4 regions of the Streptomyces sp. NPDC052036 genome follow, and region 1 is predicted to be linked to each of the others. Evidence: riboswitches for the same ligand, from Rfam matches in the RefSeq annotation. Region 1 holds a riboswitch; each other region holds the start of a gene.

What was found. A riboswitch is a leader RNA that binds a small molecule or an ion and turns the genes downstream of it on or off. The one in region 1 is predicted to bind thiamine pyrophosphate.
Region 2: it holds a riboswitch for thiamine pyrophosphate, as region 1 does, so the genes downstream of both, AB0L95_RS35950 (cytosine permease) here and thiO (glycine oxidase ThiO) in region 1, are expected to answer to the same signal.
Region 3: it holds a riboswitch for thiamine pyrophosphate, as region 1 does, so the genes downstream of both, thiC (phosphomethylpyrimidine synthase ThiC) here and thiO (glycine oxidase ThiO) in region 1, are expected to answer to the same signal.
Region 4: it holds a riboswitch for thiamine pyrophosphate, as region 1 does, so the genes downstream of both, AB0L95_RS19015 (thiamine ABC transporter substrate-binding protein) here and thiO (glycine oxidase ThiO) in region 1, are expected to answer to the same signal.

The regions. Positions count from the first base shown of each region.
Region 1 covers NZ_JBFAWW010000026.1:78,991-86,220, reverse strand. Annotated here, with positions in the region: gene thiE (thiamine phosphate synthase) at 1-525, opposite strand, end outside; gene AB0L95_RS29380 (Rv2175c family DNA-binding protein) at 639-1,004, opposite strand; gene AB0L95_RS29375 (FAD-dependent oxidoreductase) at 1,157-2,383, opposite strand; TPP riboswitch at 2,605-2,717, shown strand; gene thiO (glycine oxidase ThiO) at 2,716-3,882, shown strand; gene thiS (sulfur carrier protein ThiS) at 3,879-4,079, shown strand; gene AB0L95_RS29360 (thiazole synthase) at 4,084-4,878, shown strand; gene pknB (Stk1 family PASTA domain-containing Ser/Thr kinase) at 5,005-6,918, shown strand; gene AB0L95_RS29350 (deoxyribonuclease IV) at 6,975-7,230, shown strand, end outside.
Region 2 covers NZ_JBFAWW010000043.1:26,307-33,536, forward strand. Annotated here, with positions in the region: gene AB0L95_RS35910 (sulfite exporter TauE/SafE family protein) at 1-109, opposite strand, end outside; gene AB0L95_RS35915 (hypothetical protein) at 249-566, opposite strand; gene AB0L95_RS35920 (thiolase family protein) at 693-1,880, opposite strand; gene AB0L95_RS35925 (WhiB family transcriptional regulator) at 2,031-2,303, shown strand; gene AB0L95_RS35930 (DNA starvation/stationary phase protection protein) at 2,300-2,782, shown strand; gene AB0L95_RS35935 (DUF3140 domain-containing protein) at 2,849-3,187, shown strand; gene AB0L95_RS35940 (endonuclease) at 3,195-3,851, shown strand; gene AB0L95_RS35945 (jacalin-like lectin) at 4,003-5,334, shown strand; TPP riboswitch at 5,428-5,521, shown strand; gene AB0L95_RS35950 (cytosine permease) at 5,513-6,943, shown strand; gene thiD (bifunctional hydroxymethylpyrimidine kinase/phosphomethylpyrimidine kinase) at 6,940-7,230, shown strand, end outside.
Region 3 covers NZ_JBFAWW010000003.1:269,175-276,404, reverse strand. Annotated here, with positions in the region: gene AB0L95_RS07570 (metallophosphoesterase) at 1-224, shown strand, start outside; gene AB0L95_RS07565 (hypothetical protein) at 419-1,291, shown strand; gene thiC (phosphomethylpyrimidine synthase ThiC) at 1,482-3,284, opposite strand; TPP riboswitch at 3,277-3,433, opposite strand; gene AB0L95_RS07555 (YibE/F family protein) at 3,505-4,914, shown strand; gene AB0L95_RS07550 (SsgA family sporulation/cell division regulator) at 5,094-5,531, opposite strand; gene AB0L95_RS07545 (helix-turn-helix domain-containing protein) at 5,632-6,369, opposite strand; gene AB0L95_RS07540 (DUF5326 family protein) at 6,729-6,941, opposite strand; gene AB0L95_RS07535 (cupin domain-containing protein) at 7,107-7,230, opposite strand, start outside.
Region 4 covers NZ_JBFAWW010000012.1:154,699-161,928, forward strand. Annotated here, with positions in the region: gene rlmN (23S rRNA (adenine(2503)-C(2))-methyltransferase RlmN) at 86-1,192, shown strand; TPP riboswitch at 1,259-1,364, shown strand; gene AB0L95_RS19015 (thiamine ABC transporter substrate-binding protein) at 1,450-2,529, shown strand; gene AB0L95_RS19020 (iron ABC transporter permease) at 2,505-4,178, shown strand; gene AB0L95_RS19025 (ABC transporter ATP-binding protein) at 4,181-5,212, shown strand; gene AB0L95_RS19030 (LAETG motif-containing sortase-dependent surface protein) at 5,305-5,961, opposite strand; gene AB0L95_RS19035 (VOC family protein) at 6,218-6,625, opposite strand; gene AB0L95_RS19040 (hypothetical protein) at 6,776-7,230, opposite strand, start outside.

The sequences.
Region 1 (7,230 bases):
GTCGATGCCTCCAATGGCGAACCAGGGCCGGTCGGTGCCCAGCGCGGCGGTGTGCCGGACCAGGTCGAGGCCGGGGGCGGGGCGGCCGGGCTTGGTGGGGGTGGGCCAGCAGGGGCCCGTGCAGAAGTAGTCCACTCCGTCCTGCGCGGCGGCGGACTCGGCCTCCGCCACGGAGTGTGTCGAGCGGCCTATGAGGACGTCGTCGCCGAGGACGGCGCGGGCCGCGGGGACGGGAAGGTCGCCCTGCCCGAGGTGCAGGACGTCCGAGGCGGCGGCGTGGGCGACGTCCGCGCGGTCGTTCACCGCCAGCAGTCTGCCGTGGCGGGCGCAGGCGTCGGCGAAGACCGCCAGGTGCTCCAGTTCCTCGGCCGCCTCCATGCCCTTGTCGCGCAGCTGCACGATGTCGACGCCGCCGGTCAGGACCGCGTCGAGAAACTCGGCGAGGTCGCCCTGGCGGGTGCGGGCGTCCGTGCACAGATAGACGCGGGCGTCGGCGAGCCGCGCGGTGCGGGCGGTGTCGGGCACGGTGGGTTCCCCCCGGGGGGTCGGTGGCGTACGGGCCGCGGCGGGCGCGGACGGCCGGAGGCCGGGGCCCCTGGACCCGCGGCCCGTACGCCGGACGGTTGGTCTCGCTCGGATCAGACGGCGAGCGCCTGCGCGCGGCGCTTCACCTCCGTGCCGCGATTCTCCATGAGGGCCTGTGCGGGGGTGCCGGGGAGGGTCGGGTCGGAGGTGAACAGCCACTCGATCATCTCTTCGACCGTGAAGCCGTCGTCCCGCAGGAGGGTCAGGGTCCCGGACAGGCCCTTGACCACCTTGTCCCCGTCGATGAAGGCGTCGGGGACGTGCAGTGCGCGGTTCTCGCCACGGCGTACGGCGATGAGCTGGCCCTCCTTGACCAGCTGCCGCACGCGGGTCACCTCGACGCCGAGTGCCTCGGCGATGTCGGGGAGGGTGAGCCAGCCGGGGACGAGAGCATCAATCTTTGCGTCAATCTCGGTCACGGGATCAAGCGTGCCATCCCGGACTGACAGTCGGAAGCGGGGCGCCTCCGGTGGAGTGCCGGTTGCCTCCGGCGGTGGACACGAAGGACCCCGGCCGTCCCGCGAACGGGGGGCTGCGCGAGGGCCCGGACGCAGCGCCCGGGATCTGCCCCCTACGCCGTGGCCTCCTTCAGCGGGCGCGACGGGTCCGCCAGCAGTTCCGGGTCCATCGGGGTGCCCGACTCGATCAGACGGCGGCCCTGCGCCAGGTCCCGGGGGCGGCCCACCGCCAGCAGGCCCACCAGGCTGCCCGCGCGCAGCCAGCACACCGCCCAGGCGGCGCCCTGCGGGTTCCCGCGCCAGACGGTCGTGTCGGCCGCGGCGTGGTGGCCCACGTACTGGACGAAACGGCCGAACTGCTCCGACCAGAAGTACGGCACGGGGTCGTACGCCATCGGCGTCTCCCCGATGATGTTCGCGGCGACCGTGCGCGGGCCCTGGAGGGCGTTGTCCCAGTGGTGGACCAGCAGGCGCTGCTCGTACCGGCCCGACGGGAAGGACGCGCAGTCCCCGACCGCGTAGACGTCCGGCACGGAGGTGCGCAGGTGCTCGTCGGCCAGCACCTCCCCGTGCACGCCCAGCTCGATGCCCGAGCCCGCGAGCCACGCCGTGGCCGGGCGCGCCCCGATGCCCACGACCACCGCGTCCGCGGGCACCCGGGACCCGTCGTCGAGCACCACGGCCCCGGGCTCGATGCGGTCCACGCGCGCGTGGGTGCGCAGTTCGGCCCCGCTGTCCGCGTACCAGGCCGCCATCGGTGCGGCCACCTCCGCGGGCAGCGCCCCCGCGAGCGGCCGGTCCGCGGCCTCCACCACGGTCACGGCGCAGCCCGCCTCGCGCGCCGCGGTGGCGAACTCGGCACCGATCCAGCCCGCGCCCACCACCACGATGTCGTGCTGCTCGGCGAGGACCGGCCGCAGCCGCTCGGCGTCGTCCAGCGTGCGCAGCAGATGCACCCCGGGGACGCCTTCCGCGCCCGGCAGCTGGATCGGTTCCGCTCCGGTGGCGAGAACGAGCACGTCGTAGGGGACCGATCCCTCCACGGTGTCCAGCTCATGATCGCCGGGGCGCAGGCCGACCACCTCGCAGCCCAGCCGCAGCTCGATGCCGAGGGCCTCGAAGTCGACGTCGAAGGCGGAGCCCTCGGCCTTGCCGAGCAGCACGGCCTTGGACAGCGGCGGCCTGTCGTACGGCTGGTGCGGCTCCGCCCCGATCAGCGTCACCCGGCCGGTGAACCCCTGTTCGCGCAGCGCGACCGCGGTCTGCACCCCGGCCATGCCCGCACCCACGACGACGACGCGCCGTGCCGAATCGCCCCGCTCCTGCGTCTGCTCGCTCACCTGATCACCCTAGCCAACTGACAATGTGTCAGTCAGCGGGCATGCTGAGTGACCTGCTGCACAGCACTCGTCCCGCTGCCTGCCGCGACCCCGCCCGAACCGTGCCTGCCGGGAAACCGGGGCGGTCCCCTTGCGCCTACCCGCCGTGGCGCACCACAACCTCGGTCCCCGGGAGGCTCCCTTACCGGCACGGACGGCCACGGATTAGGGTGGCCCCCGTAACAAGCACTCGCGGGAGCCCGGACGCACCGGGCTGAGAGGGAGGCTGGCCGGCCTCCGACCGTACGAACCTGATCCGGATCATGCCGGCGAAGGGAGGGGGCTGAATGCCCATGTCGCCCATACGTGCCTCGGACGTCCTCGTCGTCGGGGGCGGGATCATCGGACTCGTCACGGCCTGGCGCGCCGCACAGCACGGGCTCGCCACGACCGTGGTCGATCCCGCACCGGGTGGCGGCGCCGCCCAGGTGGCCGCGGGAATGCTGGCCGCCGTCACCGAACTGCACTACGGCGAGCAGACGCTGCTCGCGCTCAATCTGGAGTCCGCGCGGCGCTACCCGGACTTCGCCGCCGAGCTGACCGAGGCCACCGGCCAGGACCTCGGGTACCGCCGGTGCGGCACGCTCGCCGTCGCGCTGGACGCCGACGACCGCGCCCATCTGCGGGACCTGCACGCCCTGCAGCAGCGCTCCGGCCTCGCGTCGGAATGGCTGAACGGCCGTGAGTGCCGACGCCTGGAGCCGATGCTCGCGCCCGGGGTGCGCGGCGGGCTCAAGGTCGACGGCGACCACCAGATCGACCCGCGGCGGCTGGTCGCGGCGCTGGTCACGGCCTGCGAACGGGCCGGGGTCGGCTTTCACCGGGGGTGGGCCGAACGGCTGACGGTGCTGCGGGGGCGGGCCGCCGGCGTCAGGACCGCCGACGGCACCGAGCTCGCCGCGGAACAGGTCGTGCTCGCCGCGGGCAGTCTCAGCGGGCAGCTCGCGGGGGTGCCCGACGAGGTGCTGCCGCCCGTGCGCCCCGTGAAGGGGCAGGTGCTGCGGCTGACCGTGCCGAAGCGGTACGCCCCGTTCCTGAGCCGTACCGTGCGCGCCGTCGTCCGCGGCGGCCACCTCTACCTGGTGCCGCGCGAGAACGGCGAGCTGGTGGTCGGCGCGACCAGCGAGGAGCTGGGCTGGGACACCACGGTCACCGCGGGCGGGGTCTACGAGCTGCTGCGCGACGCGCACGAGCTGGTCCCCGGGATCACCGAGCTGCCGCTCACCGAGACCCGGGCCGGACTGCGCCCGGGCTCCCCGGACAACGCGCCGCTGCTCGGCCCGACCGAGCTGGACGGCCTGCTGCTCGCCACCGGCCATTACCGCAACGGCGTCCTGCTCACCCCGGTGACCGGCGATGTCATGGCCCATGTCCTGACCACGGGCGACCTCCCGGACGAGGCCCGCCCCTTCACCCCCCGGCGGTTCGCCGCCACCGCGCTCACGGAGCAGCCCGCATGAACATCTCGGTCAACGGAGAGTCCCGACAGTTCGCTCCCGGCATCGCACTGGACGCCGTCGTACGGGCCCTCACCGCGGCCCCCTCGGGAGTGGCCGCCGCCCTCAACGAAACCGTCGTCCCGCGCACGCAGTGGCCGTCGACCGCCCTCCACGAGGGTGATCGCGTCGAGGTCCTCACCGCCGTCCAAGGAGGCTGATCCCATGGCCGACGACCCCTTCGTCCTCGGTGGCACGACGTTCTCGTCCCGGCTGATCATGGGGACCGGCGGCGCGCCGAGCCTCGATGTCATGGAACGGGCGCTGGTAGCGTCCGGCACGGAGCTGACGACGGTCGCGATGCGCCGCGTCGACGCCTCGGTGCACGGCTCGGTGCTGTCCGTGCTCGACCGGCTCGGGATCCGGGTGCTGCCCAACACGGCGGGCTGCTTCACCGCGGGCGAGGCGGTGCTCACCGCCCGCCTCGCGCGCGAGGCGCTCGGCACGGATCTGGTGAAGCTGGAGGTCATCGCCGACGAGCGGACCCTGCTGCCCGACCCCATCGAGCTGCTGGACGCGGCCGAGACCCTGGTCGACGACGGTTTCACCGTGCTGCCGTACACGAACGACGACCCGGTCCTCGCCCGGAAGCTGGAGGAGGTCGGCTGCGCCGCGATCATGCCCCTCGGCTCGCCGATCGGCTCCGGGCTCGGCATCCGCAATCCGCACAACTTCCAGCTGATCATCGAGCACGCACGCGTGCCGGTGATCCTGGACGCGGGGGCGGGCACGGCCTCGGACGTGGCCCTGGCCATGGAACTGGGGTGCGCGGGAGTGATGCTCGCCTCGGCGGTCACCCGGGCGCAGGAACCGGTCCTGATGGCGGAGGCCATGCGGCACGCCGTGGAGGCGGGCCGGCTGGCCCGGCGGGCGGGGCGCATTCCCCGCCGGCACTTCGCGGAGGCGTCGTCCCCGACGGAGGGCATGGCGCGCCTGGACCCGGAGCGGCCCGCGTTCTGAGACCCGCCCCGGCCGTCCGCCGCGGGGGCCGGGCCGCGTGCGGTCCGCGTCACAGCTCCGCTGCAGTCATGCCCCGAGCAGCGGGAGCGGAGGGGACCGACAGTGGTCCCTCGTAGACTCACCTGCGTGGATACGACCCTTCAGGACCCTCTCGTCGGGCAGGTGCTCGACGGCCGCTATCGCGTCGACGCACGGATCGCGATCGGCGGGATGGCCACGGTCTACCGGGCCCTGGACACCCGCCTCGACCGTGTCCTCGCGCTCAAGGTGATGCACCCGGCGCTGGCCGCCGACGCGAGCTTCGTGGAGCGCTTCATCCGTGAGGCCAAGTCGGTCGCGCGCCTGGCCCACCCCAATGTGGTGCAGGTCTTCGACCAGGGCGCCGACGGGTCCTACGTCTACCTCGCCATGGAGTACATCGCGGGCTGCACCCTGCGGGACGTGCTGCGCGAGCGGGGGGCGCTCCAGCCGCGCGCCGCCCTGGACATCCTGGAGCCGGTGCTGGCCGCGCTCGGCGCCGCGCACCGCGCCGGTTTCGTGCACCGGGACATGAAGCCGGAGAACGTCCTGATAGGCGACGACGGCCGGGTCAAGGTGGCCGACTTCGGTCTCGTCCGGGCCGTCGACACCGTCACGAACACCACGGGCGCCGTCCTCGGCACCGTCTCCTATCTCGCCCCGGAGCAGATAGAACACGGCACGGCCGACCCCCGGGTCGATGTGTACGCGTGCGGGGTGGTCCTGTACGAGATGCTGACCGGCGCCAAGCCGCACGGCGGGGACTCCCCCGCCCAGGTGCTCTACCAGCACCTGAACGAGGATGTGCCGCCGCCGTCGGCCGCCGTGCCGGGGCTGGCGATCGAGCTCGACGAACTGGTCACGACGGCGACCGCCCGCAACCCCGAGCTGCGTCCGGACGATGCGGTGGCGCTGCTCGGGCAGGTGCTCGACGCGCGCAGCGAACTCACCGCGGAACAGCTGGACGCGGTACCGCCGGGCGCCCTCGCCGCGGAGCACGACAACGCCGGGGACCGTACGAGCGTGATCCCGCGTCTGCTGCCGGTCCGCCCCGTGGACGGCGAGGACCCCGCCCACGACACGGCCGTGTTCAACCGGACGAGCGTGCTGCAGACCCCGCCCGCCGAGCCCGCCGGGCGCCCTCGCAGGGTGCTGGCGCTGGTCCTCGCCGCGCTGGTGGTGTTCGGCGCCGGCGCCGGCGTCTGGTACATCAACTCCGGCCAGTTCACCAAGGTGCCGCCGCTGCTGGCGAAGACCGAGGCCGAGGCGCGGACCCGGCTGCAGCGGGCCGGGCTCGAGGTCGGGCAGGTCAGGCACGCCTACAGCGACACGGTGAGGCAGGGCACGGTGCTCAGCACCGATCCGGCGGCGGGCGAGCGGATCCGCTCCCACGACTCGGTGACACTGACCCTCTCGGACGGCCCCGAGACGGTGCAGGTGCCGGACGTGAAGGGCGACCCTCTGGCCAGGGCTCAGGAGCGGCTGAAGAAGGCCGGCCTGGTCCCGGGCATGGTCACCCAGGCGTTCAGCGACGACGTGTCCAAGGGCTCCGTGATCGGCACGGACCCGGGGGCGGGCACCAAGCGCCACGGCGGTTCGGCGATCGCGCTCACCGTCAGCAAGGGCAGCCCGGTGGAGGTCCCCGAGGTCGCCGGCTCCGACCTCGACGATGCCACGGCCCAGTTGCAGGACGAGGGCCTGAAGGTGAGGATCGCGGACACGCAGGTCACCTCCGAGTTCGACGCCGGAAAGGTCGCCCGGCAGTCCCCGGAGCCGGGCAAGCAGGTCGCCGAGGGCGACACGGTCACACTGACGATCTCCAAGGGCCGCGAGCAGGTCGAGGTGCCGGACGTGGTCGGCGACAACGTCGACGACGCGCGCAAGACCCTGGAGGCGGCGGGCTTCCAGGTCGAGGAGGACCGCGGTCTGCTGGGCCTGTTCGGCGACACGGTCAAGCACCAGTCGGTGAAGGGCGGGCAGAAAGCGCCCAAGGGGTCCACGATCACCCTGAAGATCCGCTGAGACGCCCGGGCCGCCCGGCCGCCCGGGCGGCCCGGGCCGCGTGACACCCTGGGAGCGTGAGCACTCCGCAGTCCCCCGGCGCCCTCGGCGCGTCCGCCGCCCTCCGCAATCCCGTCGGCAGTCATGTCCCCGTGGCGGGAGGTCTGCATTCCGTCGGGCTGGCCTATGCGCGGGACATCGGGGCCGAGACCGTGCAGGTCTTCGTCGCCAACCCGCGGGGCTGGGCGACCCCGGCCGGAAATCCGCGGCAGGACGAGGCGTTCCGGGCCGCGTGCGCCGCCGGGTCGATACCGGTGTACGTGCACGCGCCGT
Region 2 (7,230 bases), on a different contig from region 1:
TGGTGTTGGCGCCGCTCACGGCGGTCTTGGAGAAGCCGACGAGCATCGCCGCGACGGCCAGCGCGACGAACCCCCAGGCCGATATGTTCCAGAGCGACATCGTGTTCATGCGGGGGCCGATCCTCCGGCCGCGTCGGATGCGTCCCGCCGGAGGGTCCGGTCCGGGGTGCCCGGCCCTGGCCGCAGGGCCGCCGCCGCCCGAACTCCCGCTCGCGGCGCGGGGATGGCCGTACGCCCGGCGGTGGGCATCACAGGCTCCTGTCCGACGCGCCGAGCCAGCGGTCGTCCTGGAACTCGGCGGGGATCCCGTCGCTCCACGGATCGATGGCGCGGCTCTCCAACTCCTCGAACCACCGGTCCCGTTGGGACTCGGGGAGCCGCTGCCCGCACCACGGACAGAAGTCGATACCGATGCTCGCCGTACCGCCGTCGTGGACGACGAGCCCGTACTCCTGGAACCTCGCGGTGAACAGGATCAGCGCGTCCGGGCAGGTGAAGGCGTCGTCGTGCCGTTCACAGCGCCGGTTCACCTGTTCCGTCATCGCCGCACAGCAGTGTCGGGTCATCGCCTCGGCTTCTCGTCGATCGTCGTGTCGTCGCAGTAGATCATGGCCTCGACGATCGCCGACCGGGGGCCGTGCTCTCCGCCGTCCACCGGCCCACCGGCACCGTGCCGGGCGCGGGGCAAGGCGCTACGGGCGTTCCACGAGCACCGTGCTGCCCTGCCCGACGCCCACGCACATGGTGGCGAGCCCGCGGGCGGCCCCGGTGCGGCGCATCCGGTGCAGCAGGGTCGTCAGGATGCGTGCGCCCGAGCAGCCGAGCGGGTGCCCGAGGGCGATGGCGCCGCCATCGGGGTTGACCAGCTCCGGGTCGATGCCGAGACGGTCGACGCAGGCGAGGGTCTGGGCGGCGAACGCCTCGTTGAGCTCGGCCTCCTCGACGGAGCCGATCGTCCAGCCGACCCGGGCGAGGGCCTTCTCGGTGGCGGGGACGGGACCGATGCCCATCACGTCCGGGTGGACGCCGGCCGAGGCGCCCGCGACGTAGCGGCCGAGGGACTCCAGGCCCAGTTCGTCGAGGGCTTCCTCGCTGACGAGGAGGAGTCCGGCGGCACCGTCGTTCATCGGTGAGGCGTTGCCCGCGGTGACGGTGCCGTCCTCGCGGAAGACCGGCCTGAGGCGAGCGAGTTTCTCGTACGAGGTGTCCTCGCGGACGCTTTCGTCGGCGGCGACCACGACCCCGTCGGGCCTGGTCACGGGCAGCAACTCGCTGTCGAACCAGCCGTTCTTGCGGGCGTCCGCGGCCCGGCGGTGGCTGCGCAGCGCGAACTCGTCCTGGCGGGCGCGTTCGATCCCGTACCGCTCCGCGACCTCCTCGGCGGTCTCCCCCATGGACAGCAGTCCATGGAGGTCCTTCATCGCGGGGTTGACCAGGCGCCAGCCGAGACGGGTGTCGGCGGTCTCCATACGGTGCGGCAGTACTTCGTCGGGGCGGGGCAGCACGAAGGGGGCGCGGCTCATGGACTCGGAGCCGCCCGCGAGCACGATGTCCGCCTCGCCCGCGGCGATCGTGCGGGCGGCGGCCGTCACCGCCTCCAGGCCGGAGGCACACAGCCGGTTGACCGTGGCGCCCGGGACGGATGCGGGCAGCCCGGCGAGAAGGACGGCCATCCGGGCCACGTTGCGGTTGTCCTCGCCGGCCTGGTTGGCGGCGCCCCAGTAGACGTCGTCGATACGGGCCGGGTCGAGACCGGGCACCTGTGCGACCAGGTCGCGGATCACCGCTGCGGCGAGGTCGTCGGGCCGTACGGAGGACAGGGCGCCGCGCAGCTTGCCGATGGGGGTGCGGCGGGCTGCCGCGAAGTGGACGGTACGCACGACGGGACTCCTGATCGACCTCAACCATTAATTAGCACCGCTAGTTTTGAACTATAGACCGCGGACGCCCCGCCGGGAAGCTCCCAGACCTTGTTCCCGGGCGCGCTCCTGCCGGGTTTCACCCCATCCGCCCCGGGCACCCGGGCGGCCATGGAGTGGTTGCGGCACGCGGCATGCCTGGGCGAGGACCCCGATCTGTTCTTCCCGGTGGGGTCCACAGGGCCCGCGCTGGAGGAGACCGCCGCCGCCAAGCGCGTCTGCCGCCGCTGCCCGGTGATCGGCGAGTGCCTGGACTGGGCGCTGCGCAGCGGACAGACGGCGGGCGTCTGGGGCGGCACCGGCGAGCAGGAACGTGCCGAGTTGCTCCGGACCGCGAAAGACCGGACGCCAAGGACGCCGAGGACAAGGAGAAGCGCACGATGACCGTGGTGCACGGCACGCTGACCGAACCCGCACGCCGGGTCACGGGGGACGCCCTGCAGGAGACCCTGGTGGATCTGCTGGGGCTGTCACTCATCGGAAAGCAGGCTCACTGGAACATCGTCGGACCGAGGTTCCGTTCGATCCACCTCCAGTTGGACGAGGTGGTGGCAACGGCACGCTCGTACGCCGACACGGTGGCCGAGCGGGCCGCCGCGCTCGGCGTCCCGCCGGACGGCCGGCCGGAGACCGTCGCGTCCGCCTTCGGCCTGCCGGGCGTGAAGGACGGCCGGCTGCGCGACACGGATGTCGTACGGCTGATGGCGGAGTCGCTTCAGACGGCGATCGGACGGCTGCGCACACGGATCGACACCACGGAGAAGGCCGATCCGGTCACCCAGGACCTGCTGATCGGCCTCACCGCGGAGTTGGAGAAGCAGCGCTGGATGTTCGACGCGGAGAACTGGCCGCGGGAGGACTGAACCGGAGCGGCCGGGCCCGCCGAGGACGGACAGGGCCCGGCCGCCGAGGGCGGAGAGGAGTACGCCATGACCGACGCCCTGGAGATGGACGCGCTGTGGGCCGAGTTCCACCGCGTGGTGAACATGACGTCCCAGGAACTGGCGGCCTGGCTGCGGGTCCGTGACGCGGGCGAGGACACCGAGCCGCTGCCCGAGCGGGCGGGCCCGCCGACCGGGCGGCTCGTCCTCGCGATCCTGCAGAAGCGGCGCACGGATCTGACCGACGACGACGTCCAGGTGATGTACGAGGTCGTGGACACCGTGACCGGCCGGCAGGACCTGGAGAGCGAGCCCGAGGCGGTGGACGACGAGCGGCGCCACCGGTTGATGACGATCGGCCATGACCCGCTCCGGCCGGGGAGGTGAGACCGCCGTGCCCCGCCGCGACACGGCGGACCGCGTCGTCGCGGAACTGGTCGGCGAGCACGGGCACACCTACGCCGAGGAGGCCGGCATCCCGCTCAAGGACACCCCGCAGCCGCTCTACCGGCTGCTGCTGATGGCCCTGCTGCTGAGCGCCCGCATCCGCACCTCGATCGCCCTCGAGACGGTGCGGGCGCTGCAGGACGCGGGTCTGCGGGATCCGCGGCGCATGGCCGGGGCCGACTGGCAGGAGCGCGTGGACGCGCTGGCGCGGGGCGGCTACCGGCGCTACGACGAGCGCACGGCCACCCAACTCGGCAACGGCGCAGAGCTGTTGACGGAACGTTGGGGCGGCGATCTGCGGCGGATGCGGAAGGAGGCGCACGGGGACGTTCCTGAGCTGCGCCGGTTGCTTCAGGAGATACCGGGGATGGGGCCGGCCGGTGCCGACATCTTCCTTCGGGAGGTACAGCGAGTCTGGCCGGAGGTGGGGCCCTATCTGGACGCCAAGGCCCTGTCCGGGGCGGAGCGGCTCGGCCTGCCCAAGGATCCGCAGCGGCTGGTGCGGCTCGCCGGGGACACCGAACCGGCGGTGCTGTCGGCCGCGTTGGTGCGCGCGGCCCTGGACGAGAACGTGGCGCAGGAGGTCCTGGAACACGCGGCATAGGGTCGTCGTCGACGCTGGGGCGACCGGTGGGTGAAGTCTTCTCCGAAGCGGCAGAAAGCGCATTCCCTCACAGCTTCGGCCGCTACGTTGGCCGTTACGTTTTGGCATGCGCGCAACATCATTCTCCCGTCACCCCAGGAGCCGTACCCCCATGCGCAGACTCCTCGCCACCCTCGCGGCGACGGCCGCCGTGTTCGGTGGACCCACCAGCGCCGCGCCCGCCGCGACGGCGGCCGGCTCGGGCACGTTCCGCGTGCTCACCTACAACGTCGCGGGCCTCCCCGAAGGCCTCTCCAGCGCCCCGACGCCCCGCCAGTCGAGCACGACGACGATCGGCGGGCGGCTCGGCCCGTACGACATCGTCCATGTGCAGGAGGACTTCAACTACCACTCCTACCTGTACGCCTCCGACACACACCCCTACCGCACGCCCACCAGCGGCGGGGCCGGCATCGGCAGCGGCCTCAACACGCTGTCCGGCCTGCCGTACGACACCGATGACTTCGAGCGCGTCCACTGGAACTCGTGCCAGTACGACTCGGGCGACTGTCTCACCCCCAAGGGCTTCACGTTCATGCGGGAACGGCTCGCCGAGGGCGTGTACGTCGACTTCTACGACCTGCACACCAACGCCGGTACGAACGACGGCGACCTGGCCTCGCGCGCGGACAACCTCAGCCAGCTGTCGGACTTCGTCCGCACCCACTCCGCGGGCAACGCCGTCGTGGTGATGGGCGACACCAACACCCGCTACACACGCTCCGGTGACACGATCGCGGAGTTCGCCGCGGCGGCCGGTCTCACCGACGCCTGGGTCCAGCTCGTGCGCGGCGGCACCCCGCCCGCGAAGGGCAGCGACGCACTGGTCTGCGACGAGAACGCGGTCACGAACAGCTGCGAGGTCGTCGACAAGATCCTCTACCGGGGCAGCAAGCTCGTCTCGCTGAACGCCACCTCGTACAACAACGAGCACGCGAAGTTCCTCACCGACGACGGGCTCATGCTCTCCGACCACGACCCGATCACCGCGACGTTCGGCTGGACGCGCAACTCCGCCTTCCAGCTCAGTGACCAGTTCGGCGGGCCGCACGGGGACTACTACAACGACATCGACAGCGTCCCGGCGGGCGCGCGCGCCACGAGCATCACCCTGCGCAGCGGCTCCCGTGTCGACCGTATCGGCCTGACACTGAGCAACGGCACCACGCTCGCCCACGGCGGTACCGGCGGCACGGCGTCGACCCTCACCCTGGGCAGCGGCGAGTACGTGACGAGCGCGCAGCTGTGCGAGGGCACGAACGCCGGCCACACGAGGATCTTCTACGCCAAGTTCACGACCAACCTCGGCAACAGCCTGGCGGGCGGCACCACGACGTCCGACTGCGTGACGCGTACGGCGCCCAGCGGCTGGCAGATCGCCGGATTCCACGGCCGCTCCGGCGACGAGGTCGACAAGACCGGCTTCATCTACACCCAGCGCTGACACCGCACGTCGTAGGGGGAGAAGGGCCGCTGCCGGATCCGGCGGCGGCCCTTCCTTGTGGCACATCCCGGAGCTCGGGTTAATCTTGCCGCCGTACCGGACACGGGGTGCCCCGCCAGGGGCTGAGATCACACCCGTCGAACCTGAACCAGTTCGTACTGGCGGAGGGATGTCTTTCATGCCTGTGGCGCATGTTCCCGGCGGGCTGCCCGCCGACAGCCGGCGAGCCGTCTTCGACGGCCGGATGCCCAGCGCTCCCGGCGATCTCCGGATCGAGGGGCACGGCATCGAACCGGTCCCCGAGACCCATCGCTACGGCGGCGCGGGCCGACTGTTCACGGTGTGGTTCGCACCCAATCTGACCATGACCGGTGTGTTCACCGGCACCATAGGCATCGCGCTCGGCCTGGACTTCACCACCGCGCTCGCCGCCGTCGTCCTCGGCACGGTGATCGGCGCGGTGCCCACCGCCTATCTGAGCACCTGGGGCAGCCGTACCGGCGCCGGGCAGCTTCCGCTCGCCCGGCTCGCGTTCGGGCGGGCGGTCGCGCTGCCCGGTGTGCTGCAGTGGCTGTCGTCGGTCGCCTGGGACGCGCTGATCGGGCTCTTCGGCGGGGACGCGCTGGCGCGGCTGTGCGGCTGGCCGTTCTGGCTGGGGGTCCTTGCCATCATGCTGGCGCAGGGGGCCCTGGGAGTCCTCGGCTACGAGGCCATCCACCGCCTCCAGATCGTCATGACCTTCGTGCTCGCGGCCGCTTTCGCGCTGATCGCCCTGCGGATGTCCGGCAGCGTCCAGGTGGCCGCGACAGGCAGCGCGCACGGCGCCGACCGGGCGGGCGCGTTCGTGCTGACCAGCACCATCGCGCTCAGTCTGGCCCTGTCCTGGGCCCCGTACGCCAGCGACTTCAGCCGCTATCTGCCGCGTGCCACGTCCCGTCCCCGGATGTTCTGGTGCACGCTGCTCGGGCTCGTGGTGTCCTACGTGGCCGTCCAGGCCCTCGGGCTGTGGGGCGCGTCCGCGCTGACCGACCAGACGGCCACCGGGGTGGACGCGCTGCTGGGCGGGGGCGCGGGGGGCGCCTTCGGGCTGCTGGCCGTGGCGCTCGCGGCACTGTGCAGCAACGCGATGAACGACTACAGCGGCTCGCTGGCACTGCAGACCGTGGGCGTACGCATACCGCGCCCGGCGGCGGCCGCGCTCGCCGTGCTGCTCGGCTTCCCGCTGGTGCTGTGGATGCACGCGGCCGACACGACGGCTCGCTTCCAGAACGTCCTGCTGTTCGTGAGCTACTGGATCCCCGGGTTCGTGGCGATCGTGGTCGTGGACTGGCTCGCCCGGCGCGGCACCCGCATCGATCTCGCGGCCGAGGCGGCCCGGCCCCGGCAGGCCTGGCCCCCGGTACTGGCGTTCGCCGTCGCCTTCGCCGCGGCGGTGCCGTTCATGGACACCGGCCTGTACGTGGGCCCGGTCGCCCACGCGCTGCACGGCGCCGACATCTCGTACTACGTGGCGTTCGTGGTGGCGCTCGCGGTGTACGCACCCCTGCGCGCCCGACAGCCCCGCGAAACCCGAGGAACCACAGAGACCCGAGAGGAGGGTCGCGCATGACCGCGCCACCCCGTGTGCTCACGATCGCCGGATCCGACTCCGGCGGCGGTGCCGGGATCCAGGCCGACCTCAAGACGATGCTGGCGCTCGGCGCCCATGGCATGAGTGTGATCACCGCGGTCACGGCGCAGAACTCCGTCGGGGTGCAGGGCGCCTGGGAGCTGCCCGCGGAGGCGGTCCGCGCGCAGTACCGCAGCGTCGTCGACGACATCGGCGTCCAGGCGGTCAAGACCGGCATGCTCGCCTCGCCCACCCTGGTCACGACGGTGGCCGACCTGCTCACCGAC
Region 3 (7,230 bases), on a different contig from region 1:
CCGTGCGGTCCCTGCTGGGGACCTACGGCGGCCGGCGGATCGTCCACGGCCACAGCCCCATCCCCTACCTGCTGGGCGAGGTCGGCTCGGAGGACGGCGACGACGCCTCGGGTCCGGTCGTCGAAGGTCCCCACGTCTACGCGGACGGACTGGCGATCGCGATGGACGGCGGCGTGACCATGGCCGGAAAGCTGCTGGTCCAGCAACTCCCCCTGGATAGCTGAGGGTTCACCGGGCAGGCATGTCCCCGACGGGGGACGACCGAGGAGTGCCCGGGCCGTGGGGCAAATTCTGGAAACCCCCTGTCACCGTGTGCCGTCGCCGCTCTACCATCGGCTTATCCGTAGCAGGCTCCCCTCCGTTTCTGCCCGACGGCTCGTCAGCATGCCGAGCCACCAGCCCTACGGAGCATCGGGGGATGCACATGAACAGCGTTCCGCAGCACCTGCTGAGCGAGGACCGCCAGGACTATGAGCGGGTCCTCGGTGAGGCGCTGCGCTCCGCACCACACCACCCGGATCTGGCCGCTGTGGGACAGCGGCTCAACGCCGAACAGCTGCGCACCATGGCGCTGAACGCCACCGCCTTCATCACCGCCACGGCGGCCGCCGAATACCAGCACTACGTACTGGTACGGGAGCAAATGCGCCGACCGGCACCGCCCGCCCCACCCGTCCACGAGAGCATCGACGACAGCGACTCCACGGAACCGGACGCGGACGGCCAGGGGCTCGCCGCCACGGTGGGGGAGGCCGCGGCGGGCGCCGGAGCCGGTGCCGTCGTCGCCGTCCTCGCCCCCTTCCTCGCCGGTGCCGCCGCGGCGATCTTCCTGCTCGTGGGCTACATCCTCAAGATGGTCAACCCCCACCAGGTGTTCGCCCGGACCCTCCTGACCACCGGGTGGGTCTTCGGCGCGGTGACCGCGGCGGCGATCCTGGTCGCCGCCACCGGCCTGCTGCTCACCGCCCTGCGCAACAGCTCGTCGGCTCACGATTCCGACGCCCAGAGCGAGTTGATCGCGGAGGTGACCCGAGCCCGGGAGCTCTGGCACGAGGCCTTGCTGGAGCGCGGCATCCTCCCGTTCCTCCGCGAGGCCCTCGCCGCCCCGGGCACGGCCGCGATGAGCCGGAAGGAACCGGAGACGACCCCCAGCCGCATGCCGCACCTCGGCTACGACCGACCGGGCTTCAGCAGCCCCGACAGCGGCCCCGCCGCGGGCCCGCGCCCCAGCTTCAGCAGCCCGGACTTCACCAGCCCGGACTTCGGAGGCCCCGACCACCAGCCGGAGTGACAGGCCTCGACCGACACTCCGCCGACCGAACCGAGCAGGCGACGCAGGAGGCCGTCCCACGCCCCCAGGCCGTCTCGGCCCGAACCACCCGCCGAAGCCCGGCCCGCCCCTCACAAAGGACTGCGGGCCGGAACTTCAGCCTGGACCCGCGACGGCACCAGGCCATGTGCGTCACGGGCGCCAGGGAAGGTCAGTCCGCTATCGGCAGATACACCCGGTTCCCGCCCGCCGCGAACTCCTTCGACTTCTGGAGCATCCCCTCGGCGACCTCCTGCTCCGACGCACCCTCGGCCACCGCACCGCCGAAGCGCTGCGTGATGTCCTGGCTGATCTTCATGGAGCAGAACTTCGGACCGCACATCGAGCAGAAGTGGGCCGTCTTGGCCGGTTCGGCGGGAAGGGTCTCGTCGTGGAAGTCGCGGGCCGTGTCCGGGTCGAGGGCCAGGTTGAACTGGTCCTCCCAGCGGAACTCGAAGCGCGCGTCGGACAGCGCGTCGTCCCACTCCTGCGCACCCGGGTGCCCCTTGGCGAGATCGGCCGCATGGGCGGCGATCTTGTAGGTGATGACGCCGGTCTTGACGTCGTCACGGTTGGGCAGGCCCAGGTGCTCCTTGGGTGTGACGTAGCAGAGCATGGCCGTGCCCCACCAGGCGATCATGGCGGCACCGATACCGGAGGTGATGTGGTCGTACGCCGGCGCGATGTCCGTGGTCAGCGGGCCGAGCGTATAGAACGGAGCTTCATCGCAGATCTCCTGCTGCAGATCGATGTTCTCCTTGATCTTGTGCATCGGGACGTGTCCCGGGCCCTCGATCATCGTCTGTACATGGAAACGCCTGGCGATACGGCCGAGTTCCCCGAGGGTGCGCAGTTCCGCGAACTGTGCCTGGTCGTTGGCGTCGGCGATCGAACCGGGTCGCAGACCGTCGCCCAGCGAGTAGGTGACGTCGTAGGCCGCGAGGATCTCGCAGAGTTCCTCGAAGTTCTCGTACAGGAACGACTCCTTGTGGTGGGCGAGACACCACGCCGCCATGATCGAGCCGCCGCGCGAGACGATGCCGGTCTTGCGGTTCGCCGTCAACGGTACGTACGCCAGGCGCACGCCCGCGTGGACCGTCATATAGTCCACGCCCTGTTCGGCCTGCTCGATGACCGTGTCCTTGTAGATCTCCCAGGTCAGCTCCTCGGCCTTGCCGTCGACCTTCTCGAGCGCCTGGTAGAGCGGCACCGTACCGATCGGCACCGGGGAGTTGCGCAGCACCCACTCACGGGTGGTGTGGATATTGCGGCCGGTGGACAGGTCCATGACCGTGTCGGCGCCCCAGCGGGTCGCCCAGGTCATCTTCTCGACCTCCTCCTCGATGGAGGAGGTCACCGCGGAGTTGCCGATATTGGCGTTGACCTTCACCAGGAACCGCTTGCCGATGATCATCGGCTCGATCTCCGGGTGGTTGACGTTGGCCGGCAGTACCGCACGGCCCGCCGCGATCTCCTCACGGACGACCTCGGGCGAAACGTTCTCCCGGAGGGCCACGAACTCCATCTCCGGCGTGATCTCCCCACGGCGCGCATAGGCGAGCTGCGTCACCGCGTTCCCGTCGCGACCACGACGCGGCTGACGCGGGCGTCCCGGGAACACCGCGTCGAGATTGCGCAGGCCGCCCCGCGGCGAGGTGTGCTTGATCCCGTCGTCCTCGGGACGGACGGGGCGGCCCGCGTACTCCTCGGTGTCACCGCGAACGATGATCCAGTTCTCCCGGAGCGGCGCGAGCCCCCGGCGGACGTCGGTCTCGGCGACCGGATCGGTGTACGGGCCGGAGGTGTCGTACAGGGTGACCGACTGCCCGTTGGTGAGATGCACTTGCCGGACCGGCACCCGCAGATCGGGGCGCGAACCCTCGATATACGCCTTGTGCCAGCCGATGGACCACCCGGCCTCCTGAGGCTCTTCTCCCTGAGCGGAGGCAGGCGTGCGTACGTCCTTGACGGTCATGAGACCTACTCCCTACGCCGGCATTACCCGGTAACAGGTTCAGCGGTCGGCACAGCCCTCTCCGCTCGCTGATGTTCCACGTGAAACATCGCGTCTACGGAGGTCAGCGCCCTCTCAGCCCGGTGCTCCGAGCTCCCGCGTGTGCAAAAGTCCCTTCACGCTAGCGTCTAATTAGGTGAGCTGAACAGTGGGCCTTGCGCGTTCTTGCGATGATCGGGGGGTGCCCCCGACGCAGCATCCCCCCTCATACCCGCCGTCCGAGCCGCCGCACCACCGCGGCCCGGGCGACAGACACAGCCCCCCAGACGGGCACGGCCATGGGTCCGACGGTGGACACGGCCACTCCCACAGTCACAGCCATGGCCCCGCGGCCCCCGTGTCACGGCATCTGCGCAAGGTCATCGCCGCGATCCTCATCCCGTTCACCGCAGCGGTCATCGTCGGTCTCGTGGTGCTGTGGCCCGGAGGAGTCCCGTCACACAAACGCTCCGGCGTCGGATTCGACCGGCAGACCCAGCAGGCCACGGTCACCACGGTCGTGGCGGTGGACTGCAAGTCCGTGAACGCCTCGGGTGGGGGGCCGGTCGGCGACACCTCCCTCACCGGCGGCTCGTCGGCCCCGCAGACGCCTGCCGGCACCTGCAAGAAGGCGACCGTCCGCGTCGACACCGGCAAGGACAAGGGCCGTACGTTCACGGAGATCGTCCAGCCGGACCAGTCACGGCAGTTGCACCAGGGCGAGAAGGTCGTTGCGGCGTACGAGCCCTCCGCGCCCAAGGAACTCCAGTACTCGGTGACCGATGTGGACCGCAAGTTCCCCATGGCCCTGCTCGCCGGCATCTTCGCCGTGGCGGTGGTGGTCGTGGGCCGGATGCGCGGCGTCATGGCACTCGTCGCGCTGGCCGTCAGCTTTCTGCTGCTCAGCCTCTTCGTCCTGCCCGCGATCCTGGATGGCTCGAATCCGCTGCTCGTGGCCGTGGTCGGGTCGAGCGCCATCATGCTGCTCGCCCTCTATATGTGCCACGGACTCTCGGCCCGCACCTCCGTGGCGGTGCTCGGCACGCTTGTGTCCCTGTCGCTGATCGGTCTCCTCGGCTCGGAGTTCATCGGCTGGGCCGCGCTGACCGGCAACACCGACGACAACACCGGCCTGATCCACGGCCTGTACCCGCACATCGACATGAGCGGTCTGCTGCTCGCCGGGGTCATCATCGGTTCGCTCGGCGTCCTCGACGATGTGACCGTCACCCAGACGTCCGCGGTCTGGGAGCTGCACGAGGCCAACCCCTCGATGGGCTGGCGCGGGCTGTACCGGGCGGGCATCCGCATCGGCCGCGACCACATCGCCTCGGTCGTCAACACGCTCGTCCTGGCATACGCGGGTGCGGCCCTGCCCCTGCTGCTGCTCTTCTCGATCGCGCAGAGCAGTGTGGTCTCGGTCGCGGGCAGCGAGCTGGTCGCCGAGGAGATCGTGCGCACGCTGGTGGGCTCGATCGGGCTGGTCGCGTCGGTGCCGGTGACGACGGTCCTGGCGGCCATAGTCGTCTCGGCGGACCGTCCGGCCACGGCAGACGCCGCCTCGGCTCCCGTCCCGGCCCGTGGGGGAAGAGGGCGCCGCCGCAAGCGCTGAGGCTTCCTGCCGCGTTCCAGCTCCACCCGGGACTTCACCATGGCCACCGGGGACTTCACCCGGACCACCACGACCTTCGCGATCAAGGTCCGCAGAAGCGTTACGGCATCTCACCGCGCCCGTACCGTCGTCGAGGAACCGTTACGGCGTGAGGAACCGTTCCGGCGCCGCACGCCGTCTCAGCCCGCGCTCTGCTCCTCCGCCAGGATCCGGTCCAGAGCCTCGTCCAGATGCGCGTCGAAGTCGGCGAGGGAGCCCTCCTGCCCCAGCGGCACCAGCTTGTCGGTGCGGTCGAGGAACGCGACCAGAGGCACCGCGCCCGACCGGAACAGTGCCCGGTCGGCGCCCACCTGGAGGCGGATCAGCACATCGCCGAAGGTGTCCGGCTCGGCGGGCGCGATGTGCACATCGCCGTCGCCGCACGGCCGGCCCACCCCGTCCACCAGCAGTTCACGACCGAACGCCCATGTCACGGGGGCGTCGCCGGGCAGATGGAAGGTCAGACGCACCGCATAGGGATCACAGGTTTCGTAACACAGCTCCACCGGAATGCGGAAGGAGAGCTCCTCCGACACGAGAAAGCTCATCATGACCTCTGCCTGCACCGACTCGCGCATCGCCTACCCCGTCAGTAGCCGTCGACTGGCCAGGAATGATCCCCCTGACACCTGCTGGAAGTTTGCTGAAAGTGCATGGCAGATCACAAGGAGTGAGTTTTCAGATGCTGATAGAGATGGCGAGTGTCCCTGTCAGCCTGTCGATCTCCGACTGCAGCCGACGGACCGTCGGCAACAGCCGGTCGGCCTGGTGGGAGGGCAGGGAGATGGCCACTGCGGCTGCCGTCGCGCTCGTGGCGAGGGGGAGCGCCGCACAGGCCGTACCGAGGGCGTACTCCTGGCGTTCGGTGACCGGTTCCGTACGCTCCAGGTGCTCCAGACGGCGCAGCAGGCTGCGGTTGTCACGCAGCGTGTAGGGGGTGATCGGCCGCGCCGGATAGCGGTCGAGGTGGTCGCGCCGGGCCTCCTCGTCGAGCTGTGACAGCAGACACTGACCGAGCGCGTGCGCGTGCCCGGTCTCGCGGAAGTCGGCCCATTCCTCGGCCGCCGGGAGGCCCGGGCTGTCGGCAACACCGAGGACCTCGATCTCACCCTCGCGGTAGACCGCGTAGTAGACGGGCGCACCGATCGAATCACGCCATTGTGCGAGCGCTTCGTTCACCATGCTGCGACGTTTCTGCTGGGTCGCGCTGCCGCTCAGCCGCTCGGCGGCCTCCCCTAGGAAGAACAGGCCCTTCTCCCGGCGCAGATAGCCCTCGTGGGTCAGGGTGCGCAGAAGGTGGTACGCGGTGGGGAGCGCCAGGCCGACCTCGCGGGCCAACTGCTTGGCGGGGGCCCCGTATCCATGGTCGGCGACGGCCTCCAGCAGCCGCATCGCCCGCTGCACCGATCCGATCAGGGTGGTGGACTGCGCCGGCGTCGGCGGAAGGTCCGCTTCCGCCGGTGAGGCGCGCCGCTGTGCGGGCGGGGTGGTCGAGTGTGCGGGCGCGGTGCCAACCGTGGCCAAAGGTCACTCCCGGAGCACGAGGTCGGCCTCCCGTGGAAGAACACGGGAGGGGATGCACCGCGCGCGGGACCTGCCGCGCGCCGGGCTCCGGACTTTAACGGCCTCCCACCGGCCGTCGATGACGTCCCCGGGAAAACTTCCCTCGCCCGAGGGAACCTCAATTTCCCGTTACCGGCGGCCTCTTGCCGACCTCCGGTCCCGCCCTGCGCCACCCCCGGAGTGGCCTCAGGCCCGATACGCCCCCGGGTGGCTCACCAGTCGCCGCGTGACGACGAACTCGACATGAACTTCCGTACGACGTAGATCAGTCCGCCCACCAGGGCGACGAAGAGCAGCACCTTGAACAGCAGCAGGACGACGAACCCGACGACGGTCGCTATCACGCCGCCGAAGACGACGAGGGCGATGACCGGCACCGCGATCCACTTCACCCACCACGGCAAACCCGCGAAGATCTCTCGCATCGCCCTTGTCCTTGTCTGTCCGCCCGTTGCCCCGCGCCTTTTCGGGGGCTCCCCAACCGGGTCCTTCCGTACTGCTTCGATGCTAGGACCGCTCGGGGGCCGAACGCGGGCCTTGCGCCCCTTGTCCTCCCCTGATCGTCCCCTGAGGGAACCCCGAGACGGGACTCAGCTCTCCGGCGGAGAGAACACCACCAGAACCCTAAGATCCTCGGTGATGTGGTGGAACTTGTGGGCGACGCCGGCAGGCACGTAGATGACGCTTCCGCGTGCGATCTGGGTGGTCTCCAGG
Region 4 (7,230 bases), on a different contig from region 1:
CCGGCGACGACTACTACTCGTAACGGCAGTCGTGGCGAGCTGCGCCCGCAGGTCACCCGATTGGATCTGCGACACTGGTTGAGCCATGCCTAAGCCCGGAGAACTCACTTTCGTCGCGCCGCGCGGAGCCAAGACCCCGCCGCGGCACCTTGCCGACCTCACGCCCGCCGAGCGCAAGGAGGCGGTCGCCGCGATCGGCGAGAAGCCGTTCCGCGCCAAGCAGCTCTCGCAGCACTACTTCGCGCGGTACTCGCACGACCCGGAGCAGTGGACCGACATCCCCGCCGGTTCGCGCGCCAGGCTCCAGGAGACGCTGCTCCCGGAGCTGATGACGGTCGTACGGCATCTGTCGACCGACCAGGACACCACCCGCAAGACCCTGTGGCGGCTCTTCGACGGGACGCTCGTGGAGTCCGTGCTGATGCGCTACCCCGACCGGGTCACCATGTGCATCAGCTCCCAGGCGGGCTGCGGTATGAACTGCCCCTTCTGCGCCACCGGTCAGGCGGGCCTCGACCGCAATCTGTCCACCGCGGAGATCGTGCACCAGATCGTGGACGGCATGCGGGCGCTGCGCGACGGTGAGATCCCCGGCGGCCCGGCGCGGCTGTCCAACATCGTCTTCATGGGCATGGGCGAGCCCCTCGCCAACTACAAGCGCGTCGTCGGCGCCATCCGCGCCCTCACCGACCCCGCGCCGGACGGGCTCGGGCTGTCGCAGCGCGGGATCACCGTGTCGACCGTAGGCCTGGTGCCGGCCATCCACCGCTTCGCCGACGAGGGCTTCAAGTGCCGTCTCGCGATCTCGCTGCACGCGCCGGACGACGAGCTGCGGGACACCCTCGTGCCCGTCAACACGCGGTGGAAGGTGCGTGAGGTCCTCGACGCCGGGTTCGAGTACGCCGAGAGGTCCGGGCGCCGGCTGTCCATCGAGTACGCCCTGATCCGGGACATCAACGACCAGGCGTGGCGCGGTGACCGGCTCGGCCGGCTGCTCAAGGGCAGGCCCGTCCACGTCAATCTGATCCCGCTCAACCCGACGCCCGGGTCCAAGTGGACCGCGTCACGGCCCGAGGACGAGAAGGCGTTCGTCGAGGCGATCGCCGCCCATGGGGTGCCGGTGACCGTCCGGGACACCCGGGGCCAGGAGATCGACGGAGCGTGTGGTCAGCTCGCGGCCACCGAGCGGTAGTCTGATGGCCGTCCGTATCTCATGGTCCGTAGTTATCCACAGCTGTTCATAGCTTTTCATATCTGCATATTCCGACAGGGGAGCGCCACAGCGCTGAGAGTGCGGGAGAGCCCGCAGACCCTCTGAACCTCGCCCAGGTCATTCTGGGTAGGGAGTTCGGTCTTCACTCGAGCTGTTGCGCCCTGCCCGGGACCCTTCGGGGCTTCCGCGCGGGGCCGCGTCTCTTCCTGGTCACCTCCAGGAGGAAATCAGTGGGCATCACCGGCAGGCAGTTCGCGGCCGTCGCCGTCGGGCTGGGCATGGTCACGCTGTCCGCGTGCGGATCGTCCGGCTCCACGGCAGGGAGCGGCGGCGATCCCAAGACCGTGACCCTCGTCAGCCACGACTCGTGGGCCGCCTCCAAGACCGTCATCGCGGCGTTCGAGAAGGAGTCCGGCTACCACGTCAAGGTCCTCCCCGACGGCGACGCGGGTCAGGCCGTCAACAAGGCGATCCTCACCAAGGACAACCCGCAGGGCGACGTCTTCTTCGGTGTCGACAACACGCTGCTGTCCCGGGCGCTCGACAACGGCCTGTTCCAGCCGTACGCGGCCAAGGGACTCGACCAGGTCGGTGCGCAGTACCAGCTGGACGGGGACAAGCACCGGGTCACGCCGATCGACTACGGCGACATCTGCGTCAACTACGACAAGAAGTACTTCGCCGACCACAAGCTTGCCCCGCCGGCCTCCCTCGACGACCTCACCGAGCCCGCGTACAAGAACCTCCTCGTCACCGAGAACGCCGCCACGTCCTCGCCGGGCCTCGGCTTTCTGCTCGGCACCGCCGCGAAGTACGGCGACAAGGGCTGGCAGGAGTACTGGAGCAAGCTCAAGGGCAACGGCGTGAAGGTGGTCGACGGCTGGGAGCAGGCCTACGAGCAGGAGTTCTCCGGTTCGGCCGCGGGCCGCAAGGCCGGCGGCGACCGGCCGCTGGTCGTCTCCTACGCCTCCTCCCCGCCCGCCGAGGTCGTCTACGCCAAGTCGCGGCCCACGACCGCGCCGACCGGCGTCGCGGCCGGCACCTGCTTCCGTCAGATCGAGTTCGCGGGTCTGCTGAGCAACGCTCACAACCCCAAGGGCGCCAAGGCGTTCCTCGACTTCCTGATCAGCAGGAGGTTCCAGGAGGACATGCCGCTCAACATGTACGTCTACCCGGTCGTGCGGGGCGCGCGGGTGCCCGCCGAGTTCACCGAGTACGGGCCTGCCGCCAAGAACCCCGAGACCATGGCCCCGACGAAGATCGCCGCCAACCGTGACCAGTGGGTCAGGTCGTGGACGTCGCTGGTACTGAAGTAGCCCCGAGGAAGCGGGCGAACCGGGGCGGTGCGGCGCGCGTCGGGCTGATGGCCCTGCCCGTCGCGTTCTTCGCGGTCTTCTTCGCCTACCCCGTCGCCGCGATCGTCGCGCGCGGTCTGCGCGTCGACGGGGTATGGCGCCTAGGGCGCCTGGCGGATGTGCCGGCGCAGCCGGACATCCAGCACGTGCTGTGGTTCACCACCTGGCAGGCGCTCGTCTCCACCACGCTGACCCTGCTCGTGGCGATGCCCGGCGCCTATGTCTTCGCCCGTCTGGACTTCCCCGGCAAACAACTGCTGCGCGCGGTCGTCACCGTGCCGTTCGTGCTGCCCACGGTGGTCGTCGGGACGGCCTTCCTGGCACTCGTCGGCCGCGGTGGACTCCTCGACGACCTGTGGGGCGTCCGGCTCGACACCACCGTGTGGGCCATCCTGCTCGCGCATGTCTTCTTCAACTACGCGGTCGTCGTCCGTACGGTCGGCGGTCTGTGGGCGCAGCTCGACCCGCGCCAGGAGGAGGCCGCGCGGGTGCTAGGCGCCTCCCGCGCCGCCGCCTGGCGGACGGTGACGCTGCCCGCCCTGGGCCCGGCGGTGGCCGCCGCCGCCCTCATGGTCTTCCTGTTCACCTTCACCTCGTTCGGTGTGGTGCAGATCCTCGGCGGCCCCACCTTCTCCACCCTGGAGGTGGAGATCTACCGGCAGACCTCCGAGATCTTCGACCTGTCCACGGCCGCCGTGCTGACGATCGTGCAGTTCCTGGCGGTCGGCGCGATCCTCGTGGTGCACGCCTGGACCGTGCGCCGCCGGGAGAGCGCGCTACGGCTGGTCGACGCGTCCCGCACGGCGCGCAGACCGCGCGGGGCCGGCCAGTGGGCGCTGCTCGTCTTGGTGCTCGCCACCGTCGCCGTCCTGCTCGTCCTGCCGCTCGCCGTGCTCGTCGCCCGGTCGCTCGACGCGCCCGGGTTCGCGTACTACGAGGCACTGACGCACGCGGACGGCGGGACCTTCCTCGTCGCGCCCGTCAACGCGATCGGCAACTCGCTCGCGTACGCCGGCGCAGCCACCCTCATCGCCGTGCTGATCGGCTCGCTCGCCGCCGCGGCCCTCACTCGCCGGGACGCCGGCCGCCTGGTGCGGGGCTTCGACGCGCTGCTGATGCTGCCGCTGGGCGTGTCCGCCGTGACCGTCGGCTTCGGGTTCCTGATCTCCCTGGACCGGCCGCCGCTGGACCTGCGCGGTTCCTGGATCCTGGTGCCGCTGGCTCAGGCCCTGGTGGGTGCCCCCTTCGTCGTACGGACCATGCTGCCCGTGCTGCGGGCCGTGGACGAGCGGCTGCGGGAGGCGGCGGCCGTGCTCGGGGCGTCGCCGTGGCGGGTGTGGCGGGAGGTCGATCTGCCGATCGTGCGGCGGGCGCTGCTGATCGCGGCCGGGTTCGCGTTCGCGGTGTCGCTGGGCGAGTTCGGGGCGACCGTGTTCATCGCCCGGCCCGACAACCCCACGCTGCCCGTCGCGGTGGCGCGGCTGCTCGCTCGGCCCGGCGACCTCAACTACGGCCAGGCGATGGCCCTTTCGACGATCCTGATGGTGGTGTGCGCGGTGGCGCTGCTGGTCCTGGAGAGGCTGCGGACCGATCGGACGGGGGAGTTCTGACGATGCTCGGACTTGAGCGGGCGACCGTACGTTTCCGGGGAGGCACCGCGCTCGACGGAGTCGACCTCGCGGTCGCCGAGCACGAGGTGGTGTGTGTGCTCGGGCCCAGCGGCGGCGGCAAGTCGACGCTGCTGCGGACCGTGGCCGGGCTGCAACCGCTCGACTCCGGGCGGGTGGTCCTCGACGGCCGCGATCTGGCCGGGGTGCCCGCGCACCGGCGCGGGGTGGGGCTGATGTTCCAGGACCACCAGCTGTTCCCGCAGCGGGACGTGGGCGGGAACGTCGCCTTCGGGCTGCGGATGCAGGGCGTCACACGCGGCGAACGGGACGGACGCGTCAGGGAGTTGCTGGACCTCGTCGGGCTGCCCGGGGCCGCGGGACGGGCCGTCGCCGCGCTCTCCGGCGGTGAGCAGCAGCGCGTCGCGCTCGCCCGGGCGCTCGCTCCCCGGCCCCGGCTGCTGATGCTGGACGAGCCCCTGGGCCAGCTCGACCGGTCGCTGCGGGAGCGCCTGGTCGTCGAACTGCGGGAGCTGTTCGGCCGGTTGGGCACCACCGTGCTCGCGGTCACCCACGACCAGGGCGAGGCCTTCGCGCTCGCGGACCGGGTCGTGGTGATGCGCCAGGGGCGGATCGCCCAGTCCGGTACGCCCCTTGAGGTCTGGCAGCGGCCCGCGGACGCGTTCGTGGCACGCTTCCTCGGCTTCGACAACGTGGTGGAGGCGACCGTCTCCGGGGAGGCCGCGGACACGCCGTGGGGCAAGGTCCCCGTCCCCGGGGGTTCCCCCCAGGGGCCGTGCGGCCTGCTCGTGCGGCCCGCCGGTGTGCGGCTCGTGCCCGTCTCCGAAGGACTGCGCTGCACGGTGACCGCACGCACCTTCCGCGGCACCCATGTCGCCGTCAGACTCCAGCCCGAGCAGGCACCCGCGCTGGAGGCGGCATGCCCGCTACGGGCCGCACCGGAGCCCGGCGACGAGACCGGGGTGGTGTTCGACGCGGCCGAGGTCGTCGTCCTCGCGGACGGGGCCGCGCCGTAGCCGGGCACCGGCCGCCCGGTGCCGGACACGCACAACGGCCCGCCCCCGGCGAGGGGGCGGGCCGCTGTGCTCGTACGGTTGTGCCGCGTGCGTCAGTTGCTCTTCGACGCGCCGCGACGGCGCATGCCGAAGAAGACCGCGCCGCCACCGACGATGACCAGGCCGGCGGCGATACCGGCGATCATCGGCGTGCTGGAGCTGGAACCGGTCTCAGCGAGGTTGGAGGTGCCGGCCGCGGGCGAGGGGGAGTTGTCGCCGGCGGGAGCGGCGGGCGTGCTGCTCGACTCCGCCGGGGTGGACTCCGACGAGGACGGGGTGGCCGACGGCTTCGGGGTCTCCGAGGCCGGGGGAGTGCTGGCCGGAGGAGTGGTCTCCGAGGTGGTGCAGGCCTTGTCCGGCGTGGTCAGGTTCGGCGAGATGTTCTCGTTGACGATGCCGCCGGCCGTGACGTGGATGCGGTACTGGGCCTTCGGCGCCCAGTCCTCGGAGAAGGAGACGGTCGCACCTTCCTTGGTGCCCTTGACCGTCTGCTCGCCGACCATCTTCGCGTCGGCGCCGTTCGACTCGAGGTAGACCGAGACGGTCGCTTCCTTGCCGGAAGCGTCCGTGTCCGTGACCGTGATGACGCCCTTGCCGTTGGTGTCGCAGGACGCGACGGCCGAGAAGTCACGGATGTTGCAGGCGAGCGCGTTGCCGGCGGCGCCGAGTGCGAGCGCGGCAGTGGCGGAGGCGACGCCGAGGATGCGCACTGAACGTGCGGTACGGGAGGATATGGACACGATTGCCCTTCGCGTGATGCGCAACTGCGGGGGGATTTCAGGGACGTTGCCCCAACAACAGCGTCCCCACCAGGCCCACAGGTTTATAAGCGGTGGCTAAGCGCTGTCAACGGCGATGTCCGGCATGACACCCGTCTTTGCCGTGTCGTTAACAGTCGTGACGTTTGAACAGTCGCCCGACCACCCCGACTTCCCCCGCGGTGGTACCCCGTTCACCTGCGTGGGCTCAGCCCTGGACGGCCGCGGGGTCCATCCACATGACCTCCCAGGTGTGGCCGTCGAGGTCGTCGAAGGAACGGCCGTACATGAAGCCGTGGTCCTGCGTCTCCCCGCCGGCCGAGCCGCCCGCCGCGAGCGCCCGGTCCACCAGCTCGTCGACCTTCTCCCGGCTCTCGGCGCTGAGGCACAGCAGCACCTCGCTGGTCCTCGTCGCGTCCGCGATCTCCTTCTTGGTGAAGTCGGCGTAGCGCTGCTTGCTGAGCAGCATCGCGATGATGGTGTCGCTGATGACGACACAGGCGCAGTCGTCCGTGGTGAACTGCGGGTTGATCGAGTACCCCAGCTCGATGAAGAACTTCTTCGACGCCTCGACGTCGACGACGGGCAGGTTCACGAAGATCATCTGCTGGTACATGAGCGGTCTCTCCCGGTGACGTGGTGGTGTGTGCGGTCGTGGCCGTGCGGTGGCCCGTACGGAGGAGGAGACCGCGGGCCGCGGCGAAACTCATCGGCGCGCGGCCCCTTTTCTCCGAGGACTTCTCCCGGGAACCTCTCCCGGCAGAGGTCAGCCCCTCAGCGGCATGGCGGCCAGTTCCGCGACCATCCAGGTCAGCGGCACGAACACCAGGGCCAGGGCGCCCGCCCGGAGGAATGCCGCGCCGCGCAGCAGCGTGGCGGGCGCGCCCAGCCGGACCAGCGCGGCCACCGTCTCGGCGCGCGCCTGCCGCGCCTCGATGGCCGCCGTCACCAGCGTCGTCAGCGCGCACCCCGCCACGAGCAGCGCACCCAGCGTGGTGAGGGGCCCGAAGGACAGGCGGGCGCCGACGTAGGGCGCCGTCATGGCGTACGCCCCGGAGGCCACCGCGCACACCACACCGAGCGGCCGCCCGATCCGCGCGGCCTCCCGTTGCAGTCCGCGCCCCGCGAGCAGCCGTACGGCTCCCGGACGCGCGGCCTCCAGCAACCGGCCGCACAGGTATGCGAGGGCCGGACCGACCAGGGCCAGCCCCAGCGCGGTCA